DNA from 3 places in the Rahnella sp. AN3-3W3 genome. Region 3 is predicted to be linked to each of the others. Evidence: predicted binding sites of a transcription regulator. Region 3 holds the regulator's gene; each other region holds the start of a gene.

Region 1 (5,704 bases), on a different contig from region 3:
TGGCAACTACCGGTGCAATGGAGCCTTTTCCGTATCTGGCGGGTGCGGCGGGTGCACTGGTGGGTGGCCTGCAAAATATGGGCTCGGGGCTGGTGGCGTGGATGTCTGCGATGTTGCCGCAAACCGGTCAGTTCAGTCTGGGTTTGCTGATGTTTGCGATGGCGGTACTGATCTTGCTGTGCTGGTGGCCAATGTCGAACCGTCAGCAGGAGCAGGGCCACACGGTCTGATACTGCTTCCGGCGCATAAAAAAAGCAGAGCTGAGCTCTGCTTTTTGTCTTTAAGGCATCCGGTCAGATAATAAATTCGTGCAACGCGGCGTCTTTACGGTCGAGATAATGCGTCGAGCGGATACGACGGATGGTGCGGGATTTACCGCGGATCAGCAGCGTTTCGGTGGTCGCCATATTTCCTTTACGGCTGATACCTTCCAGCAGATCGCCTTTGGTAATGCCGGTTGCGGAGAAAATCACGTTATCGTTACGCGCCATATCATCGAGCAGCAGCACTTTACCCGCCTCAATCCCCATCGCCTGACAACGCGCCAGCTCATCTTCGCCCATGCGGCGGTTTTCCAGCGTATCGCCTTTCACGTGATGACGTGCCAGTAAACGGCCTTGCATATCACCATCCAGCGCGCGGATCACCGCAGCGGAAATCACCCCTTCAGGTGCGCCGCCGATGCCGTACAACACGTCCACTTCGCTTTCCGGCATACAGGTCAGAATAGTTGCCGCCACGTCGCCGTCCGGGAATGCGAACACTCGCACGCCGGAGGCCAGCATTTCACGGATAGCGTCGTCATGGCGTGGTTTCGCCAAAACAGCCACGGTCAGTTCGGTCAGCGGTTTATCCAGCGCTCTGGCGACATTTGCCAGATTCTCAGCCAGCGTCAGTTTCAGATCGATAGCGCCTTTTGCACCCGGCCCGACGGCGATTTTTTCCATGTACATGTCCGGCGCATTAAGGAAAGACCCTTTGTCGCCGACGGCCAGAACGGCCAGTGCGTTGGATTGTCCCATTGCAGTCATGCGTGTACCTTCAATTGGATCGACCGCGATATCCACCGCATCGCCATTCCCGGTACCGACCTTTTCACCGATATACAGCATCGGCGCTTCATCGATTTCCCCTTCGCCAATGACGATAGTGCCGTCGATATCGACTTTGTTGAGCATGATGCGCATGGACTGAACGGCAGCGTTGTCGGCGAGGTTTTTATCACCCCGGCCCAGCCATTTATAACCGGCGAGCGCGGCAGCTTCGGTCACGCGGGAGAACTCGATTGCTAATTCACGTTTCATTGGAAGGCCTGTAGAAAGAAAAAAGAGGTCGGTGAGGCAGGGCTCATCTGTGGAGCGATTTTAGCACAACGGGGAATCGGCATAAAAAAACTCCCCGTGCAGGGAGTTTCAGAAAGGTGTTGGCGATAATATCCGGCGATTACTCGTCGTGATCTTCCCACGAGCGAACGCGTGCTACCGCTTTTTGCCAGCCTTTATAGCGGACATTACGTTCCGTCGTTTCAATGCTTGGGCGGAATTCACGTTCGATAGTGGCTTTGCTGCGCACTTCTTCCAGATCGTTCCAGAAGCCGACGGCAAGACCTGCGAGGAAAGCAGAACCCAGCGCGGTGACTTCCAGCACTTCCGGACGCTCAACGCGGGTGCCCAAAATGTCTGACTGGAATTGCATCAGGAAGTTGTTGGCAACCGCGCCGCCGTCCACACGCAACGCCTGCAGACGTGTGCCTGAGTCAGCCTGCATCGCATCCAGCACGTCGCGGGTCTGGTAAGCGATAGATTCCAGTGTTGCACGGATGATGTGGTTGCTGTTGGCGCCACGGCTCAGACCGAAAATGGCGCCACGGGCATACGGGTCCCAGTAAGGCGCACCGAGTCCGGTGAAAGCCGGTACCACGTAAACGCCGTTGGTGTCTTTCACTTTAGAGGCGAAGTATTCGGAGTCTGTTGCGTCGCTGATCAGTTTCAGTTCGTCGCGCAGCCACTGAATCGAAGCCCCGCCAACAAACACCGCGCCTTCCAGTGCGTAGTTCACTTCGCCGCGCGGACCGCAGGCGATGGTGGTCAGCAGACCGTTTTTAGAAGCGACCGCTTCAGTACCGGTGTTCATCAGCAGAAAGCAGCCGGTGCCGTAAGTATTTTTAGCCATACCCGGTTGTACGCAAAGCTGGCCATAAAGCGCCGCCTGCTGGTCACCTGCGATACCGGCGATTGGAATACGCGTACCGCCTTTACCACCGATGTTGGTCTGGCCGTAAATCTCAGAAGAAGGACGCACTTCCGGCAGCATTTCACGCGGAATGTCCAGCGCTTCCAGCATACGGTCATCCCACTTCAGGTCGTGGATGTTGAACAGCATGGTACGTGAGGCGTTAGTGTAATCCGTTACGTGAACGCGTCCCTGAGTCATTTTCCAGACTAACCAGGTGTCTACAGTGCCGAACAGCAGTTCGCCACGTTTAGCACGCTCGCGGGAGCCTTCAACGTGATCGAGGATCCATTTCAGTTTGGTGCCGGAGAAATACGGGTCAACCACCAGGCCGGTGTTATGACGGATGTACTCTTCCATGCCATCTTTTTTCAGCTTTTCACAGATGTCAGCAGTACGGCGGCATTGCCACACAATCGCGTTATAGATTGGCTTGCCGGTTTCTTTTTCCCACACGATGGTGGTTTCACGCTGGTTGGTGATACCGATACCGGCGATCTGATCAGAGTTGATGTCGGCTTTCGCCAGCACTTCCACCAGCACCGAGCTTTGGGATGACCAGATTTCCATCGGGTCATGCTCAACCCAGCCAGATTTAGGGTATATCTGGGTGAATTCGCGCTGTGAAACGCTGACGATGTTGGCATCGTGATCCAGAACCACGGCGCGTGAACTGGTCGTACCCTGGTCGAGTGCGACAATGTATTTTTTTTCGTGAGTCGTATCTGCTGACATAATGTTCATCCTGCGAATAAGTAAGCTGTGGAACAGTTTAGCCGATCAGGCCTTACGCTGTTTGGTTGGCTGCGGTGCTTTATCTTCAACCGGCACATTAATCTGATGTGGTAAATGACGACTAATCAACGCTTTATAACCTGCGGCACCCAGGGCAGCACCCACCAGCGGACCGAAAATAGGCACCAGGAAATAAGGGATATCGCGTGCACCGGTGAAGGCGACTTTGCCCCAGCCAGCGAAGTAGGCGAAAAGCTTAGGACCGAAGTCACGCGCAGGGTTCAGGGCGAATCCGGTCAGTGGCCCCATTGATGCGCCGATAACTGCAATCAGAATACCGATCAGCAGCGGTGCCAGCGGGCCACGCGGCAGGCCGTTACCGTCGTCAGTCAGGCCGAGGATCAGCGCCATCAGAACTGCAGTAATCACGGTTTCAACGAAGAATGCCTGTAATACGCTGATGTGCGGGTTTGGATAGGTCGAGAAGATACCGGCCAGATCCAGACTTTCGACACTGCCGCGCACCATGTTGTGGCTTTGCTCGAAATCGAAGAACAGATTGTAATAAAGGCCGTAGACCAGTGCGGCGGCACAGAAGGCGCCTGCAACCTGTGCGATGATGTAAGGCAGAACTTTGCGTCCTTCAAAGTTCGCGAACAAACATAAGGCGACGGTTACAGCCGGGTTCAGGTGTGCGCCTGAAATTGCGGCAGTCAGGTAGATGGCCATTGCCACACCAAATCCCCAGACGATACTGATTTCCCACTGGCCAAAGGATGCTCCGGCAAGTTTCAGCGCAGCAACACAGCCCGCACCGAAGAAAATGATAAGCCCGGTACCCAGAAACTCAGCGATGCACTGACCTTTTAATGTGGAACTCATGGTTTGGCTCATAGTTTGATCCTGTTAAGGATGATGTTAATGGTTAGTTATAGTTTTTCTGTCGTGCGTACGTGAACGTAATCGGATTTTGACGTTCATCATTAAATGAGAACGTAATGTGAATTTATCGTTAACGAGCATAAACGAGAAATAGCGAAATCAAATTTTGTGTGTCGTGTCATAAAAATGAGCGATTTCGCGTATTGGCTTAACTTGATGTAGAGCAAAAAGCACAGGGTTTAACATTTTATACGGGCGTTTGAGCCAAACGAACACCCCGCTGCATGGCACTACGGCGGCTAAGGTTATTCGGTATTAAGGACGATTTCTGGTAAGAGGTACCGCTTTTTAAGCATTTCCTGATACCCCGCACTGTTAAATTGCAACAGACTGCGTGGATAAAGGGGTTCTGGGTAGACAGGGCAAAGCTGGCTACATACAATCACCCGTTAAGACACCCGACGTTTATACGAAATTTTGAATTGAATTCGTTATGAAAATCGACGGAGTGCAGGAATTTTTGAGCCGTGTCCGGACGATGCGGCAGAACATAAGATGTGCGCCTTGCGAACATAAGGGGACCGAAAAATGTCATTTGAAGTATTTGAGAAATTAGAAGCTAAAGTTCAGCAAGCGATTGATACCATCACTCTGTTGCAGATGGAAATCGAAGAACTGAAAGAGCAGAACAACACCTTGTCTCAGGAAGTTCAGCAGGCCAGCGGCAATCACGAGTCTCTGGTGCGTGAAAACGCGCAGCTGAAAGAAGAACAACACGTCTGGCAGGATCGTCTGCGTGCACTGTTGGGAAAAATGGAAGAAGTCTGAGTACTTCCGCCATTCAATGAAAAAGGACGCCTCGGCGTCCTTTTTTGTGGCTGAAAACAGCGGTTTACTCGATATCGAGCGGATCTTCTGACAACACGATGCCGGTATTGTCGGCATACAGATGATCGCCGGAGAAGAAGGTGACGCCGCCAAAATTGACACGAATGTCGCTTTCGCCGATCCCTTCACTGCCTGCGCCCGCAGGAATGGCTGCCATCGCCTGAATGCCGATGTCGAGCTCTTCCAGATCGTCTACCTGACGGACAGCACCGTAAATCACAATGCCTTCCCATTCGTTTTGCAATGCCTGGCGTGCCAGTCCGGCATCCAGCAATGCGCGACGAACAGAGCCGCCGCCATCGACCACTAACACGCGGCCACGGCCATTTTCTTCCAGCAGGTCATAAAGCAAGCCATTATCTTCAAAGCATTTCACTGTCGTGATTTGCCCGCCAAATGAAGTACGGCCGCCAAAGTTGGAGAACAGGGGTTCGACGACATTCACTTCTTCATGGTAGATGTCGCAAAGTTCGGAAGTATCGTATTTCATAGGATTTCATCTGGTTGCTGCATGAGTGTTCAGTATATCCCTTTCCGGCAGATGTTGGCAAAATCATCAATTGTTAAATGTGAAAAGCAGCCCGATAAACGCACATCAGGCCAACTTTACTCAGTTCAGCAACAGACCTATTGCAAACAAGACGTTAGTCAGTAACGCCGCTTTTACCATATGTTCCAGAAGGGGACGTACTTCGGTGGATGTTTTAGCGCGCATCACACGCATGACGTGTTTTGCCAGCATCGGAATCGCCAGAATAAACAACCAGCCAGTCCAGTGATGCAGATGCACGGCGGAGAATATCGCCAGACACACGACAGCGGCCGTCAAAATGGTTGCATGATAGCGGCGGGCATTGACCGGGCCGAGACGTACAGCCAGCGTGTTCTTGCCATTCGCACTGTCGGTTTCGATATCGCGCAAATTATTGATATTGAGCACCGCGGTCGAGAGCAAACCGGTCGCCGT
Region 2 (5,704 bases), on a different contig from region 3:
TCCCTGCGGATGCCGCCTTTTTAATGCGTTTTGTTTGCCGGGATAATAAATTAAGGACGGTAAAGCTCCACCGGCGGCTTCATTTTTCGCTCTTCCGGCTCAAACAAATCAATCTCTTCACCGTGAATATATTTGGCGCGCAACATGGCGGAGATCTTATCCATCGTCATGACAATGGCGACCAGAATCAATGTGATAAACATCACCACATCCCAGTTCCATAAACGCATATTTTCCGCATACACCAGACCGATCCCACCCGCGCCGACAAAACCGAGAACCGCGGCAGAACGGGTATTAGATTCAATCTGATACAGCGACAGCGCGAGGAATGTCGGGAAAGATTGCGTGAAAATGCCAAAACGGTGCGTTTGCAACGGTGAAGCTCCCAATGCCCGTAAACCGCGGCTCGGCGAGCGTTCCACGGCTTCGTGTCCTTCGGCGTATAGTTTGCCGAGTAAGCCTAAATCCTGCATCACAATCGCCAGCACGCCGGCCAGTGGCCCCATTCCGACAGCACGGACAAAAATAAGTCCCCAGATCGCCATATCCAACCCGCGCAGCACATCCAGAAGTCGGCGAATAATCATGGAAACCGGTCTGAGTAGCGGCGTAGACATTACATTGCGCGCCGCCAGAAAGGACAGTGGCAGAGCAAGGAAAGACGCAGTGATTGTGCCCGCAAAAACGATCGCCAGCGTGATCGCAATCTGCGTGAAATAATACTTAAAAGGCCATTCGGAAACGTTATGCCAGACAAACATGCGCAGGAAATATCGTCCGACTTCACGGGTACCGCGCACCACTTCGCTCCACGGAATACCGAAATAACTGAAGAAATAGACGTAGTACAACGCAATGACGACAGCCAGTATCGCGAGGTAACGCAGATAGCGGCGCTGTGCGGCAAACAAATGACCGTGCTGCTGCTTCAGGCTGCTGACAACATGAGGTTCAAGCGCATCAGTTAACATCAGAAAGTGCCCTCCACGACGCGTTTGCGCAATTTACCGGATAGAAAATCCATCGCCGACACCACCAGAATGATCAGCAGTAAGGTCATACTGACCTGGTCATAACGGTCCAGTTTGATTGACGTCATCAGTTCCTGCCCGATGCCCCCCGCCCCGACTAAACCGAGGATTGTAGACTGACGGAAGTTGATTTCGAGGCGCATAAAACTGTACGACAGAAAGATAGGTTTAACCTGCGGCCACATAGCAAAGCGCATACGCTGCAAGCGTCCCGCTCCGCAGGCTCGCAGACCGCGCACCGGTTTGTCCGATGCGGTTTCAATGGATTCGTAGAAGAGTTTGGTCAGACTGCCGACGGTGTGTAAAGTCAGCGCGATAAAGCCCGGAATAGCGCCGACGCCAAAGGCCATGACGCACATCACCGCCCACGCCAGCTCCGGCATGGTACGCAGGAAAGCCACAAAAGTACGGATACTGAATTTCACCCATTTTGGCGAATCCGTATTACCCGCGGCGAGAAACGCCAGAATAACCGCCAGCGCGGTCGATAATATCGTCGAGGATAACGCCAGATGAATAGTTTCCCAGATCAGTGGCAACTGAATATTAAGACGATATCCCCAATACGCCAGTGAACCTTCTGTATGACCGTCAGCAAATAACAATGACCAGTGTAATACCGGCACCGTCTGACCAATATAATCAAAGAAGCTCGGTGCGGAGACAATAATCGTTTTTAAATTAAGTTCGGAAACATTGCCTGACCACAGATATAACAACAGCATCAGCCCTGACCAGATCAGCGCCTCACGCTTTTGTTTTCCCCGAATCTGCTGGTAATAACGATTGAAGTCTTTGTTCAAAATAATATTTCCGATTTGCGATAATCATTATTCATCCCCCTGCGAAGGGGGAGGTCAGGAGATTAAAAAAACAATAATGGTAAAAGCTTTCGCTTCCTGAGTTGCCATTAATACCCCACCCCCACCCTCCCCTTCGCAGGGGAGGGAGTTACGGGTTAGCGACCGCCTTTAGTCAGCTCACGCTTCATATCAATAATCTGCTGATATTCAGCCAGAGACGTTTCGCCGATATGTTGTTTACCGCCGACGGCTTTCACGAAGCAGGCGTGGTCTTCTTTATCCAGTTTCTTGATGGCAGAAACCAGTTTAGCCTTGAACGCCGGTGGCAGATCGCTTCGCACTAAGATCGGGCCGTTAGGGATCAGCGGAGATTCCCAAATGATACGAATTTTCTTCATCAGATCCGGATGGTCCATGCGGATCATACGGTTGAATGCGCCGGAGGTATAACCGGTTTCACGGTCGCCGATCATTGATGCCCAGGTCACTGCGCCTTCAAACTGACCGTTAAGCACGCCAAGAATATCCTGCTCATGGCCGCCGGAGAAGGTGACACTGGAGAAGAAGTTGTTGTACTTGTTGTCTGTCGTGCCACCAAATTCTTTCTTGAAAGTCTGGTTCGGGATCAGATAGCCGGACGTGGAATCCGGGTCCGCGAAGCCGAATGATTTACCTTTCAGGTCAGACAATTTCTGGTACGGACTATCGGCTTTCACCACAACCACCGAGTGATAACCCCGGGATTTATCGGTATCGTCGATAACAATACCGACCAGATCTACGGCTTTCGGATTATTAATATAAACTGAGGCGAAAGACGATGGCGACATGCTTAATACCATGTCTACTTTCTTACCTAATAACCCCTGAATAACACCTGAGTAATCAGAGGAATTACGCAGTTTGGTATCCACGTTTAATTCTTTATCGAAGAAATCTTTTACACACTGATTATCACCGATTTGCTGAGTCGCATTCTGGCCGCCCAGAATACCCAAATTCAATTCTTTAGGCGCATCTTCTGCCATGCTGTGCATCGCGGTAAAAGAACCTGCTACGAAAACTGCCAGACGTAATAACTTCTTCATGTAATGATGACCTTGTGTAGATTGAGAGAAAGTAGAAATAAGTACTGCAAAATAAATAACGTTGTTGTTTAACTGTTTATGGCTTCGTGTTCTTCACCGTATAACTGTTGCAAAATACCGTCAGTTAACTGATCGGGATGACCGTCGAAAATAATTTGCCCTTTGGCGATACCGATAACGCGGGTGCAATAATCTTTCACCAGCTCGACCGAGTGCAGGTTGACCATCACGGCAATATTTTCTTCACTGACTTTTTTCAGCGCATTCATGATGCGCAGCGTATTTTTCGGATCCAGCGACGCAACAGGCTCATCGGCCAGCAGAATTTTCGGGTTCTGCATCAGGGCACGGCAAATCGCCACACGTTGCATCTGACCACCGGAGAGATTTTCAGCGCGCTGCAACGCATGCGGCAACATATGCAGCCACTCGAGCAGAGAAATCGCGCGGGCACGGTCTTCGTCGTCGAACTGGTTAAAGAAAGATTTGAATGTTGAGGTATGGCTCAGACGGCCCAGCAACACGTTAGTCAGCACATCCAGGCGAGGAACCAGACAAAAATCCTGGAAAATCATCCCGCAACCCGAGCGCCAGCGACGCAACGCTTTACCGGTCAGCCCGGCCAGTTGCTGTTGTTCACCATTTTCGTAATGACACACTACGCTACCATCGGTAAGCGGAATGGTACCGTTGAGTACGTGTAACAGAGTGGATTTACCTGCGCCGGACCGGCCAATCACCGCCACGAACTCATCCGCGTGCAGATCAAAATTGATGTCATTCAGGACGCGCTGACCTGATTTATAAGATTTCACCAGGCCTTTCACGTCCAGAACTTTGTTCAAATGCTGTGGCCCGGCCTGAGGGTATTCAGCCTGTGCCAGCTTAAGTTGAGCTTGCGCCATGATGCTGTCTCTCGGTTGCTTTCATAATCTGGCGTTCATTAAGCGCGAGTTATATGACACATCAATGACGATTTAATGGACAGCACATGACAAAAATGCAACAGATTAAGTGAAATTACCTAACAGATATCCCGAATGGGGTTTAACTTAATAAGTATCATTTAAGTCTATGATTAGATGGCAACGCATTTAAAAAGGAAGATGAAATGGATAATCAGTCACTCATCGCCACGCTCAAAGAGATTGCTGGCAGCCGTCATGTTCTGACCGGAGACAGCAACACTGAGCGCTACCGCAAAGGATTTCGTTCAGGTGGCGGCAAAGCGCTGGCCGTGGTATTTCCGCAAACGCTGCTGCAACAATGGCAGTTGCTTAAAGCCTGTATCGCCGCCGATAAGATTGTCATTATGCAGGCCGCTAATACCGGGCTGACCGAAGGCTCAACGCCCAGCGGTGATGATTATGACCGCGATATCGTCATTTTCAGTACCCTCAATCTTGATCAAATTCAGTTGCTCGACGGCGGTCATCAGGTGATTGGCTTCCCCGGCAGCACCCTTTATAAGCTGGAAAAAATCCTCAAACCTTATAACCGTGAACCGCATTCGGTAATTGGCTCGTCGTGCATCGGTGCATCGGTGGTCGGTGGGATTTGCAACAACTCAGGTGGATCGCTGGTGAAACGCGGTCGGCCTATACCGAAATGGCGCTTTATGCGCAGATCGACGCACAGGGTGAATTACGCCTGATTAACCATTTGGGTATTAATCTTGGCGAAACGCCGGAAGAAATACTGACGCGTCTGGAAAAAGCTGATTATCTGGAAAGTGACATACTGCACGATCAGCGTCTGGCATCTGACCATGATTATGCTGCGCGGGTGCGTGAAGTGGACGCTGATACGCCTTCACGTTTTAACGCCGATGAGCGGCGGCTGTTTGAAGCCTCAGGTTGTGCAGGAAAACTGGCCGTGTTCGCCGTACGTCTGGATACTTTCCCGGCTGAAACGCAACAGCAGGTATTTTATATCGGCACCAATGACACGGCAGTGCTGACCGAATTACGCCGTCAGATCCTGCGTGATTTTGCGAACCTGCCGGTGGCCGGTGAATACATGCATCGCGATATTTTCGATATCACCGAAGTCTACGGCAAAGACACATTCATGATGATCGATAAGCTTGGCACCGACAAAATGCCGGACATGTTTACCGCGAAAGGGAAATTCGATGCGCATGCCAGTAAAGTCCCTTTCCTGCCGAAAAACTTCAGCGACCGCGTAATGCAATGCCTGAGCAAAGCCCTGCCGAATCACCTTCCACCTCGCATGAAGCAGTACCGTGACCGGTTTGAACATCACTTACTGCTAAAAATGTCCGGCCCTGGAATTGATGAGGCACGTACATTTCTGACGCGTTTCTTCAGTGATGGTCAGGGTGATTTCTTTATCTGCTCGGCTGACGAAGGCAAAAAAGCTTTCCTGCACCGTTTCGCCGCTGCAGGTGCTGCGGTGCGTTATCACGCGGTACATGAAAAAGAAGTGGAGGATATTCTGGCGCTGGATATTGCACTGCGCCGTAATGACCGCGACTGGTTCGAAACATTGCCGGAAGATATCGACAATCAGCTGGTGGCAAAACTGTATTACGGCCATTTCATGTGCCACGTTTTCCATCAGGATTACATCGTCAAAAAAGGCGCGAACAGCAAGGCACTGAAACACCGGATGCTTGAATTGCTCGACGCCAAAGGCGCGGAATATCCGGCAGAGCATAACGTCGGGCATCTGTATCTGGCAAAACCGCATCTGAAAGAGTTCTACCGGCAGGCCGACCCGACCAACAGCTTCAATCCGGGGATCGGAAAAACCAGTA
Region 3 (5,704 bases):
AGGAGGAAAGGCTGAGAGCCTTTGCAGAAAGCTCTGCCGAACGTATACGCGCGCTGCGGGAAAAAGAAAAAATCAGCCAGGGCGTGCTGGCCAGACTCATCAATATGTCGGCTAACAGCATTCAAAAATGGGAGCGGGATGAAACCAAACCCACCGGTGCTGCTCTGATCTTACTGATGCTGATCGAAGAAAAAGGTTTACAAATCATCTGCTAAAAGAAGCCACAGCGTGGGCTGTGGCTTCTTTTTATCCCTTCACATCGCTTTGGCTGGCCTGTTCCTGAGGAACAATCAGTTTCGGTGCCAGTGTAAATATAAAGCGGGTACCGACGCCGACTTCACTCATCACTTCAAGTTTTGCGTTGTGATGACTCAGGGCGTGTTTGACGATGGCCAGCCCCAGACCGCTGCCGCCCGTCTGGCGCGAACGCGCTTTATCGACACGGTAGAAACGTTCAGTCAGGCGCGGCAGGTGTTGCGGCGCAATACCCGGCCCGTTATCACTGATCTGGAACTGCGCGCCATGCGGCGTTTGTTGCCAGCTGACTTCTATCCGCGTCCCCGCCGGGGTGTGGTTGACGGCGTTGTACACCAGATTCGACACCGCGCTGCGTAACTGATCTTCATTGCCAAAGACCTTCAGTTTCTCGTTTACACGGAACACCACTTCGTGACGGCCACTGCTTAAGGATTGCACTTCGCGCTCCAGCATGCCGAGCATTACCGGAATATCGACTTTCTCGTGCATATCGATATTTGCTGACGCTTCGATTTTCGACAATGTCAGCAGCTGCTTGACCAGCCCGTCCATGCGCCGCGTCTGCTCCTGCATGGTGTCCAGCGCTTTGGTACGAAACGGCTCTTCCAGTTTGGCGTCTTCCATCATTTCCAGATATCCCTGCAATACAGTCAGCGGGGTTCTCAGTTCATGACTGACGTTAGCGAAGAAGTTACGACGTGCACCTTCGAGCTGACGCATCTGCGTAACATCACGCGCCACCATCAGCAATTGCCCTTCGGAATAAGGCATAACGCGAAACTCGACGTAATGCTCGTTATTGAGTTGCAGATTCAGGGCACGGCTGAAATCACGGGTCTGGATCCAGGTACGAAACTCGGGATAACGCAGCAGGTTAAAGATGTGTTGTCCGTTATCTTCCGGCCAGCGGAAACCGAGCAAATCTTGCGCCAGCCCGTTACACCAGAAAATATTGCCCTCTTCCGTCGTCAGTACCACCGCATCGGGTAATGATTCGGCACCACTGCGGAAACGTTTAATGAGCTGACCTAATTCGCGACGGCGACGGCGGTTACGCATCTGCATCTGGTTTAGCCCGTAAAACAAAGGCTCCCAGCTCCAGCGGCCATTCGGCGGGGTTATGCTGCGGTCAAGCCACAGCCAGTGAGAGAGTTTGAGCTGGTTGTAATAATTCCAGCCCAGCGCCGCCAGCAGCGACGCAAAGAGGAGCCAGCCGAAATGGCCGACGAAGATACCGAGGATTAACGCGGGCAGGCAAAAGAGAAAGAATTCACCGGCCAATCGTTTCCATGACAAACGTTCTAGCACACAGATTCTCCGCTGTGGGGACTCAATAACGCGTTGAAAAACGGTATCCGGTTCCACGAACAGTCTGGATCATTCTGTCATGTCCACTGGTTTCCAGCGCTTTACGTAAACGACGAATATGCACGTCTACCGTGCGATCTTCCACATAAACGTTAGTGCCCCAGACGTTATTGAGCAACTGTTCGCGGCTGTAAACACGTTCGGAGTGGGTCATAAAGAAGTGCAATAATTTAAATTCGGTCGGCCCCATATCGAGCGCCTGCTCGTTGGCCATCACACGGTGAGACGACGGATCCAGGCTTAAACCCTGCATGTCGATCACTTCTTCCACCGCCATTGGCGAGATGCGTCGCATCACGGCTTTAATGCGGGCAACCAATTCTTTTGGAGAAAACGGTTTGGTGATGTAATCATCGGCACCGACTTCCAGGCCGCGTACCCTGTCTTCTTCTTCACCGCGGGCGGTCAGCATCATCACCGGAATTTCGCGGGTCAGCGCTTCACGTTTGAGATGTTTGATAAACTGAATACCGGAACCGCCGGGTAACATCCAGTCGAGCAGGATAAGTTCAGGGTAAGGTTCTACCAGCTGGCCAACGGCTGAATCAAAATCTTCAGCTTCTACTGCCTGATAGCCATTCTGTTCCAGTACAAAACACACCATTTCACGGATTGGAGCTTCGTCTTCAACCACCAGTATACGTCTTGCCATCGTAGGTCCTGCCAATAGGTTAGCGATCTTTTATTTGATTGCGGGCGCCATTATGCGTCAGTTTTGTGACAGATTTATGAATAGAAAGGATGGTTCATTACAGTCAAATATGACAGAGACATTTCTTCTATTCAGCTGCCATCTCGCTGAAATTGGTCTGATTTATCGGGGACAGCGTCCCCCGCCGACGTTTATACTTTGCCCCATTGTCGTCATCCAGATCCATACGGGAGTCTCATGCGCCTGATCCACACGTCAGACTGGCACCTCGGCCAGTACTTTTTCACCAAAAGCCGCGCCGCCGAACATCAGGCATTTTTGCGCTGGCTGACTGGTCAGGTGCAGCAACATCAGGTAGATGTCGTGATTGTGGCAGGCGATATATTTGATACCGGTTCCCCGCCCAGCTATGCCCGCGAGCTTTACAACCGCTTCGTCGTCGAGTTGCAACAAACCGGCTGTCAGCTGATTGTACTGGCGGGGAATCACGATTCTGTCGCCACGCTCAATGAATCGCGAGAACTGCTTTCCTGCCTGAATACGCGGGTGATTGCGACCGTCGGCGAAAACCTCTCTGAACAGATTTTAGTGCTCAACCAGCGTGACGGGACACCGGGCGCGGTACTTTGCGCTATTCCGTTTTTACGTCCGCGGGATTTGCTCGCCAGTCAGGCGGGACAATCCGGCAGCGACAAACAGCTGGCATTGCAGGAAGCCATCGCCGCGCATTATGACGCGTTGTGGCAGGCCGCGCAGACCAAACGCGACGAACTCGGCGTTTCGCTACCGATCATTGCTACCGGCCATCTGACCACGGTTGGCGTCAGCACCTCCGATTCCGTGCGCGACATCTATATAGGCACACTCGATGCCTTCCCCGCGCAGGCGTTTCCGCCGGTCGATTACGTGGCACTTGGTCATATCCACCGCGCACAGTGCGTCGCCAAAACCGAACATATCCGTTACAGCGGTTCGCCGATTGCGCTGAGTTTTGATGAACTGAGTAAAGCCAAAAGTGTGTACTTACTGGACTTTGAGGGCGCGACGCTCAACGCCATCGACACGCTGGAGATTCCCGTTTTCCAGCCCATGCAGATAATCAAAGGCTCGCTGGCAGAAATCGAAAAACAACTGGCGCAGTTCGAAGGCGGCGATCCGGCCAAACCGGTGTGGCTGGATATTGAAGTCGCCACGCAGGATTATCTCAGTGATATTCAGCGCCGCATTCAGGCGCTGACGGCAGATTTGCCAGTAGAAGTGGTGCTTTTACGCCGCAGTAAAGAACAGCGTATCAACCGCATTGAGCAACAGGAAAAAGAGACACTCAGCGAACTGAGCGTCAGTGACGTCTTTGAAAGACGGCTGGCACTGGAACCGGATCCTGACGAACCACGTCAGGCGCGGATGCGCACGCTGTTTGCGCAGGTTGTTGAACAGGTCACCAGCGGTCAGAATGCGGAGGACAGCGCACAATGAAAATTCTCAGTTTGCGTTTAAAAAACCTGAACTCGCTGGAAGGCGAATGGAAAATTGATTTCACCGCTGAGCCTTTTGCCAGCAACGGATTGTTCGCCATCACCGGCCCGACCGGCGCGGGGAAAACCACCCTGCTCGATGCCATCTGTCTGGCGCTGTATCATCAGACGCCACGTCTGAACATCACGCCAAGCCAGAACGAGCTGATGACGCGCCACACCGCCGAATCGCTGGCCGAAGTGGAGTTTGAAGTCAAAGGCGTCGGTTATCGCGCGTTCTGGAGTCAGCGCCGCGCCAAAAACTCGCCGGACGGCAATCTGCAGGCACCGAAAGTAGAGCTGGCATTGCTGGCCGACGGCAAAATTCTGGCCGATAAAGTGCGCGATAAACTCGATGCCATCGCCACACTGACCGGGCTGGATTTCGGTCGCTTCACCAAATCCATGATGCTGTCTCAGGGGCAATTTGCCGCATTCCTGAATGCCGATGCCAATGACCGCGCCGAACTGCTGGAGGAACTGACCGGCACCGAAATTTACGGGCTGCTGTCTGAGCGAGTATTTGAGCAACATAAAGAAGCGCGGATAACGCTTGATGGTCTGCACCAGCGCATGGCCGGGATCGAACTGCTCAGCGAAGAACAGCGCCAGACGCTTGAAGCACAACTTGCTGAACTGAACGCGCAGGAAATCACGCTCAGTCAGCAGGCGCAACAGCGCCAGCAGGATCTGAACTGGCTGCAACAGTGGCAGCAGGTGCAGCAAAAACAGCAGCAATCTCAGCAAGAACTGACCGCCGCCGAGCAGGAAAATCTGGCCGCCGCGCCGCAGTTACAGCAACTGGCGCGCAGCGAACCGGCAGAAAAACTGCGTCCGTTGCTCAACGATCGCCAGCGTTGTCAGGATGAATCGCAACGTCTTCAGCAGCAACTGGCGCACCTGACGCAGCAGCAGGAACAGCAAATCGCGCAAATGACGCCGCTGAATCTGGCGGTGGAGCAGGCACAAACGTCACGTCAGAAACAGGCGGAAGAACAGCGTCAGACCCAAACGCTGATCGAAGAAAAAATCCTGCCGCTGGATGGCGAAATCACCCGTTTGCGTAAATCACTGACTGAAACACAGCAGTCTGTCACTGATGTGCAGAAACTTGTCAGTGAGCATAACGCGACGCTGGTGCAAATGACCGCCGAACGACAGAAGCTGGACGAAGAAAGCCGCCAGCATACGACCCGCCAGACCGCGCTGACCGGCGCACTTAACACTGCGCAACAGCGTCTGACTGAGCAGGAAAAACAGCACCCGCTGGCAGCATTGCAGAAACGACAATCCGAACTCACGCAGCTGCGTCCGGTGCGGCAACAGCTGTTTTCACTCGCTCAAATTTTCCCGCAGCTTAATCAGCGCGTGCAGCAACAGCAAAAAGATTTCCTACAGTATCAGACGCAACTGGCTGAAGAAGAACAGCGTCTGGCCACCATCCGCCTGCAATGTCAGAAACAGCTGGAGCATCTCAACGACGTTAAAGCACTGCATAAACAGGAAATGCTGATCGTCAGCCTCGAAGCCGAACGTGCGAATCTGCAAAGCGGCAAAGCCTGCCCGCTGTGCGGTTCCACATCGCATCCGGCGATTGAACATTATCAGGAGGTCAAACCTTCTGAAACGGCGCAGCGCGTCGAGAAAATGCAACTGGAGTTCGATGCGGTAAAAGCCAGCGGTATCGAACTGGCAACAAAAATTAAAAGTCTGAAAGAACAGCAAACGCGGCTGCAAATCCAGCTGGAGCAAGACCAGCAGCAACTGAATGCGCATACCGCAAACTGGCAACAGCTCAGCGCACCGCTGAACCTGACGTTTACGCTACATGACACCGCCGACATCACTCAATGGCTGACCGCCCGTGATGAAGAAGAACAACAATCGCAGGCGCTGATTAGCCAGCACGAAC

What was found. Region 3 encodes PhoB, which activates phosphate uptake and scavenging genes when phosphate is short. Its sites were predicted from a motif close to CTGTCATAAAACTGNCNNAT; they were not measured.
Region 1: the regulator PhoB is predicted to act here: its motif matches at 4,025-4,044, upstream of UC15_RS15920 (MIP/aquaporin family protein).
Region 2: the regulator PhoB is predicted to act here: its motif matches at 3,871-3,890, upstream of phnC (phosphonate ABC transporter ATP-binding protein).

The regions. Positions count from the first base shown of each region.
Region 1 is NZ_JYDG01000054.1:82,138-87,841, forward strand. Features, by position in the region: gene emrD (multidrug efflux MFS transporter EmrD) at 1-230, shown strand, start outside; gene glpX (class II fructose-bisphosphatase) at 294-1,304, opposite strand; gene glpK (glycerol kinase GlpK) at 1,444-2,967, opposite strand; gene UC15_RS15920 (MIP/aquaporin family protein) at 3,013-3,861, opposite strand; gene zapB (septal ring assembly protein ZapB) at 4,438-4,677, shown strand; gene rraA (ribonuclease E activity regulator RraA) at 4,742-5,227, opposite strand; gene UC15_RS15935 (1,4-dihydroxy-2-naphthoate polyprenyltransferase) at 5,348-5,704, opposite strand, start outside.
Region 2 is NZ_JYDG01000109.1:14,686-20,389, reverse strand. Features, by position in the region: gene phnE (phosphonate ABC transporter, permease protein PhnE) at 51-974, opposite strand; gene phnE (phosphonate ABC transporter, permease protein PhnE) at 974-1,837, opposite strand; gene phnD (phosphonate ABC transporter substrate-binding protein) at 1,993-2,925, opposite strand; gene phnC (phosphonate ABC transporter ATP-binding protein) at 2,994-3,830, opposite strand; partial or broken gene dld (D-lactate dehydrogenase) at 4,037-5,704, shown strand, end outside.
Region 3 is NZ_JYDG01000013.1:6,344-12,047, reverse strand. Features, by position in the region: gene UC15_RS05345 (DNA-binding transcriptional regulator) at 1-215, shown strand, start outside; gene phoR (phosphate regulon sensor histidine kinase PhoR) at 247-1,566, opposite strand; gene phoB (phosphate response regulator transcription factor PhoB) at 1,589-2,278, opposite strand; gene sbcD (exonuclease subunit SbcD) at 2,516-3,754, shown strand; gene sbcC (exonuclease subunit SbcC) at 3,751-5,704, shown strand, end outside.